2 regions of the Iodobacter ciconiae genome follow, and region 2 is predicted to be linked to the other one. Evidence: riboswitches for the same ligand, from Rfam matches in the RefSeq annotation. Region 2 holds a riboswitch; the other holds the start of a gene.
The links. A riboswitch is a leader RNA that binds a small molecule or an ion and turns the genes downstream of it on or off. The one in region 2 is predicted to bind thiamine pyrophosphate.
Positions count from the first base shown of each region.

Region 1 (3,242 bases), 1.9 Mb from region 2:
TGATAAACCTCGGCTCCTTTTTTGATAAATTCAACTGATTTGGTTTGCATGCCGATCTGATTGGCGTCAGCTTCTGCAATGCCTTGTTTGGCTGCAAATTCGCGTACATCCTGAGTAATTTTCATCGAGCAGAAGTGCGGGCCGCACATCGAGCAGAAATGCGCCACTTTGCCGCTGTCTTTAGGCATGGTTTCGTCGTGGAAAGAGCGGGCGCGATCCGGGTCCAGGCCCAGATTAAACTGGTCTTCCCAGCGAAATTCAAAGCGCGCTTTGGATAGTGCATTGTCGCGAATCTGCGCGCCGGGGTGGCCCTTGGCCAAGTCTGCTGCGTGGGCCGCCAGCTTATAAGTGATGATGCCCTCTTTTACATCGTCTTTATTGGGCAGGCCTAAGTGCTCTTTCGGGGTGACATAGCAAAGCATGGCGGTGCCGTACCAGCCAATTTGCGCCGCGCCAATGGCCGAGGTGATGTGATCGTAGCCGGGGGCGATATCGGTGGTTAGTGGCCCAAGCGTATAGAACGGCGCTTCATGGCACCATTCCAGTTCCTTATCCATATTTTCTTTGATCAATTGCATCGGTACATGGCCCGGGCCTTCGATCATTACCTGCACATCGTGCTGCCAGGCGATTTGCGTGAGTTCCCCCAGTGTTTTCAGCTCGCCCAGCTGTGCTTCATCATTGGCATCCCAGATCGAGCCTGGGCGCAGGCCATCACCCAGGCTGAAGGCCACATCGTAGGCTTTCATGATTTCACAGATGTCGGCAAAGTGGGTGTAAAGGAAGTTTTCCTGATGATGCGCCAGACACCACTTAGCCATAATCGAGCCGCCACGGCTCACAATGCCGGTCATACGGCCTGCCGTCATCGGCACATAGCGCAGCAATACGCCGGCATGGATGGTGAAGTAATCCACGCCTTGCTCGGCTTGCTCGATCAGTGTGTCTTTGAAAATTTCCCAGGTCAGATCTTCAGCCTTACCGTTTACTTTTTCCAGTGCCTGATAGATAGGTACGGTGCCAATTGGTACCGGGCTGTTGCGTAAAATCCACTCGCGGGTCTCGTGGATATTCTTGCCGGTGGACAGATCCATGATGGTGTCTGCACCCCAGCGAATTCCCCATGTCATTTTTTCTACTTCTTCGCTGATGCTGGAGCTGACGGCGGAGTTACCAATATTGCCGTTGATCTTGACCAGGAAATTACGCCCAATAATCATTGGCTCGGATTCCGGGTGGTTGATGTTGTTCGGAATAATGGCGCGGCCACAGGCGATTTCGCTGCGGACAAATTCTGGGGTAATTTCGTCCGGCATCACCGCGCCATAGTTTTGGCCTTTATGCTGGCGATTCATCATGGTCAGCATTTTCTCGCCGGTTGGGCTGCTGTCACGCAAGCTTTGCAGGTAAGCCGCACGGTTCATGTTTTCACGAATCGCCACGTATTCCATTTCTGGCGTGATGATGCCTTTACGGGCGTAGTGCATCTGGCTGACGTTGCAGCCTGCTTTGGCTTTGCGTGGCTGACGTTTTAGCTCAAAGCGTAATTCATCCAGCTTGCTGTCGCTTTCCCGCATACGGCCATAATCGCTGGTGAGCTGGCTGAGCAGCTCGGTGTCGTCCCGCTCGCTGATCCATGTGCTGCGAATGGCTTGCAAGCCTTTGCGTACATCAATTTTTGCATCCGGATCGGAATAAGGACCGGAGCAGTCATAAACAAAAATAGGCGGGTTTTTTTCGGTAGCACCGCTAATACTCATTTGTAGCTGCGTGTCGGCCTGGCTGATTTCACGCATTGGTACACGGATGTCGGCGCGTGAGCCCTGAACATAAATTTTGCGCGAATTGGGGAGTGGCTGGATGGCTGCGTCGTCAACGACGGCGGTGGATGCTAAAAACTGGGCTTTTGCGTTCATGCTCTACTCCACAAAGGCGCGGGTGAGCTAAACGAAGTATCTAGCTCGCTTCCCTACGCCGGTATTAACCGAATCAGGTTCAGAGGGTATATCTCATCCGCGCCTGATATTGACGCAGAACCCCTAGCGATAAAAAATCAGCCTAGACGGTATCGAAAAATGGCGGAAACAGCAAATTTAAGATCAAATAGGCCCGATTTGTATCAAGGTTTGTTGTGGGGGGGGAGCGGGGCCACTCTCCACTCCCGAGTCCCTGCTCCTCATTAAACCCTTGCGGCTTTTTACGCTATAACCACACTGGGCTTGGTCTGTGGGATAATTGCCGAAATTTTCAAATGCTGGGTTTGATCCTGGCTCGCTTTGGGGTAATTAAAATGGATTGGGAAAACGCGCGTTATTTATTGGTTGAGCAGCAAATCCGCCCCTGGGATGTGCTGGATCAAAAGGTGCTTAACCGTGTATTGGCGGTAAAGCGCGAAGACTTTGTGCCTGCAGATAAAAAAGAGCTGGCTTTTGTGGATATCGAGCTGCCGCTGGGTAATGGCACGCAGATGCTGGCCCCTAAGATGGAAGCCAAGCTGCTGCAGGATATTGATCCGCAGCCAAGCGATAAATTGCTAGTGGTGGGGGCGGGCACAGGTTACCTGATGGCACTGGCTGCTGGTCTGGTGGCGCACGTTTATGGGGTGGAAATCGATGCTGCGCAGGCAGATACTGCCCGCGCAAATCTGGCTGCTGCCGGGATTAAAAACGCAACAGTAACGCAGGGCGATGCGCTTGCCGCAGCCCAGGTGCAAGGCCCTTTTAATGCGATTATTGTGACCGGCTCTCTGGTTGAAGTGCCTGCGCTACTGAAAGATCAGCTTGCTGTGGGTGGCCGTTTGATTGCGGTGGTGGGCGAGCTGCCCATTATGTCGGCAACGCTGGTGAGCTGTGTGGATAAAGGCAGCTTTGGGTTTCGCAAATTATTTGAATACAATTTACCACGCCTAAAAAATGTGGCTGAAAAAACGGCTTTTACATTTTAAAAATATCTTTGAAGTCTGCAGGCATAGTGTATTTTCGGCCCGCTCTCGGGGAAAGCCCGGCTAGGTAAAAGGTGCTGATTAATTTGGTTTTGTCATTTCTGTCCGGTGGGTACCCTGTGCCTGCCGTGTACAGGGATGACGATTTAATCCAGTAAATCAGCAGCTCCAAAATAATCAGCAAAAAGTATTGATTTAAATACTTGCCCTGATTTCAAGCTTACCGCCGAATCTTTGTGTGTTACAGATTTAATGATTTTGTCATTGTGTTATTGGGGCTTTTTATATGCAACAGATTAAT
Region 1 covers NZ_CP034433.1:3,648,810-3,652,051, forward strand. Annotated here, with positions in the region: gene thiC (phosphomethylpyrimidine synthase ThiC) at 1-1,916, opposite strand, end outside; TPP riboswitch at 1,950-2,051, opposite strand; gene EJO50_RS16070 (protein-L-isoaspartate O-methyltransferase family protein) at 2,252-2,944, shown strand; gene EJO50_RS16075 (rhodanese-like domain-containing protein) at 3,228-3,242, shown strand, end outside.
Region 1: linked by a shared signal. The riboswitch ahead of thiC (phosphomethylpyrimidine synthase ThiC) and the one ahead of thiM (hydroxyethylthiazole kinase) in region 2 are both predicted to bind thiamine pyrophosphate.

Region 2 (3,242 bases):
TGAGATCGATTTTACGGCGATAGATGAGATTCTGGTAAAACCTGTGAATGCATCGCAATTATTTGATACCACAATGCGAGTGCTGGATGCCGGTGAAGTACATGCGCCTTTACTGAATGGTGAATGCCTTGAGGTAGATTTATCAGCGATTTGCGGGGCCCGCATTTTACTGGTGGAGGACAATGATTTAAATCAGCAGGTTGGAGTCGATTTATTGCAAGGCGCAGGGTTTGTTGTGGATCTGGCAGAAAACGGCCAGCAGGCTTTAAGCAAAGTTCAGCAGGTTCATTACGATATGGTGTTTATGGATATGCAGATGCCTGTGATGGATGGGATCACGGCAACACAGAAAATCCGGCAATGCCCGGGTTTGGCGTCCCTACCTATTGTTGCGATGACGGCCAATGCCATGCAGGCTGATCAGGAACGCTGCGCTGCTGCGGGAATGAACGGGCATGTGGCCAAGCCTATTGAACCGCATGATTTATGGATGGCACTGCTGCGCTGGATTGCGCCCCGTCCTGCTGATATTCAGGGTTGTGTGCCGGAGATGCCGGGCAGGGGATGTGACCAGATTTTGAAAAATAAGCTGGAAGCACTGGCTATTCCGGGCCTGGATGTCATGGCCGGATTACGGCGGGTGCTGGGAAAAGAAACGCTTTACCTAGAAATGCTTAGAAAATTTATTCACGGACAATCTGCCGTTATTGCAGAAATCAATGTGGCGCTGGAGGAAAAAGATTATTTAACGGCAGAGCGTTTGTTGCATAGCAGCAAATCGGTGGCCGGAAGTGTGGGTGCTGCCGATCTGGCAGAGCTGGCCACCGAGCTTGAAAGCCTGGTTCGCCATCACCCCGGTGACGCAATGCTAAAGCCGATGCTGGAAGCTTTTTCAACCAATTTACTTGGGTTTCTGGTTGATTTAGTGGTGGCTCTGGATGGGATGGGCCACGCATCCGGTGCCAGCGAGCCTGAGGCTATGATTGCCTGGCCCGAGGTCAGCATTTTGGCGGTGGATGATACGCCTATGAATTTACTGCTGATAGAGCGGATGCTAAATAAGGAATTTAGTATCCGGCTGGCTCATCATGGTGCTGAAGCTCTGGAAATGCTGGCGCAAGATCCTTTACCCCGGCTGATTTTGCTGGATATTCTGATGCCTGATATGGATGGTTATGAAGTTTGCCGCCGATTAAAGTCTGATGAGCGAACAGCGCATATTCCGGTGGTTTTTATGTCAGCGCGATCGGATGCTGATGATGAAATTCGCGGGATGGAATTAGGCGCGGTCGACTATATGGCAAAGCCTCTTTGCTTGCCCTTGTTACTTAGCCGAGTAAAGGCGCAGCTGGCTTTGCATGCGGCAGGATGAAAACTGTGTTTTTTGCAGTTTTTATGCACAAGATTTGATCTGTTACGCTTGTCTGTCCCGGTAATTATCCGCAAAATGTCTGCCTGACTCGGGGTGCCGCTGATTGCCAGCGGCTGAGAAATACCCGTGACCTGATCTGGATCATGCCAGCGTAGGGAAGTCGGCGCTCTTTGGCGCAGGCCCTCTGCCTGCCAAGGAGCTCACTTTGTCTGATTTACATACTATTTTGCTTATTCCCCAGTTTCCTTTGCAGCGCGTGGGCGAAGAATTAGAACGCCTGCGTGCCTCAGCCCCCCTGGTGCATTGCCTGACGAATGAAGTAGTGCAGTCGGTCACTGCCAATGTGTTACTGGCACTCGGGGTTTCGCCAGCCATGATTGTAGCTGATGAAGAAGTGGCCGAATTTGCCACTATCGCCGATGCTCTGCTGATTAATGTGGGGACGCTGTATCCGGCGCGCTTGATGGCTATGCAAAAAGCGGTTACAGCGGCCAATGCGGCAGGTACGCCCTGGGTGCTTGACCCTGTTGCTGCGGGCGTACTGGCTTATCGCACCGCAGCACTGCACGACTTACTGAAACAGAAACCAGCGGTGATTCGCGGAAATGCATCGGAAATTATGTGCCTTGCAGGGGAGGATGCGGGTGGCAAGGGGGTAGACAGCACAGCACATTCGGGCATGGCTGTGGCCGCAGCGCAGCGCCTTGCCCGGCAAACCGGTGCGATTGTCGCGGTGACGGGCGAGGTAGATTACGTCAGTGATGGCGAAGTCACCTGGGCAATTCCCTGGGGCCATACTCTGATGACCCGCGTTGTGGGTACGGGGTGCGCTTTATCTGCGGTAACGGCGGCGTTTGTGGCCGGTGCAGGTGATCGATTGGCTGCCGTTGCGGCGGCCTGTGCGGTGATGGCTATTGCCGGAGAGCGGGCCGAATCCGCCTGTGATGGGCCCGGCACATTCTTACCTGCTTTTTTAGATGCGCTCTATATCATGCAGCCCGCCATGCTGAGGGCGGTTGAAGAATGAAGCCGGCTTTGGATTTGTCTCTTTACCTGGTGCTGGACCCCGATCTTTGCGATGGCGGGCAGGGCATGGTAGATACCGCACTGGCTGCGGTGGCAGGGGGCGTAACCATTGTGCAGTTGAGAGCGCCCAGGTGGAAAAAACGCCAGTGGGTTGCTGTCGCGATGGCGCTAAAGGCCGCGCTTGATCCTCATCATATCCCGCTGATTATTAATGACCATATTGATGTGGCGCTTCTGGTCGATGCGGCAGGGGTTCATGTGGGCCAGCAGGATATCGCACCGGGTATGGCGCGCCAGTTGATTGGTCCGCATAAAATATTGGGTTTATCTATATCAAACGCCGAGCAAATGGCAGCTGCACCGCTGGGTGTTGTCGATTACATCGGCGTGGGGCCGGTGTTTGCAACCGGTACTAAGCTGGACGCCTCGCCCGTGATTGGTTTGGAAGAATTTACCAGCCTAATGCAGGCCAAGTCGTTGCCTGCGGTGGCCATAGGCGGAATTGGCTTGGGGCATGTGGCGGCTTTACTTTCGGCAGGCGCTGATGGTGTGGCGGTGGTGTCGGCCATCTGCGGGCAGAATAATCCACAGCAAGCGGCGCAGGCTTTGCGCTTGGAAGGTGCGATCGGTTGTAACTACCCGGCGGGCGCAGGCCGTATGGTGTTTGGAGGAGATGTTGATGATTAATGCGCTGACTATTGCAGGCTCGGATTCTGGTGGTGGAGCCGGGATTCAGGCTGATTTAAAAACTTTTTCAGCGCTAGGAGCTTACGGCATGAGCGTGATTACCGCGCTTACTGCACAAAATACCCAAGGCGTGCAGGCCGTTCACCCCGTGCCACCC
Region 2 covers NZ_CP034433.1:1,687,367-1,690,608, reverse strand. Annotated here, with positions in the region: gene EJO50_RS07450 (response regulator) at 1-1,372, shown strand, start outside; TPP riboswitch at 1,452-1,547, shown strand; gene thiM (hydroxyethylthiazole kinase) at 1,578-2,399, shown strand; gene thiE (thiamine phosphate synthase) at 2,396-3,085, shown strand; gene thiD (bifunctional hydroxymethylpyrimidine kinase/phosphomethylpyrimidine kinase) at 3,078-3,242, shown strand, end outside.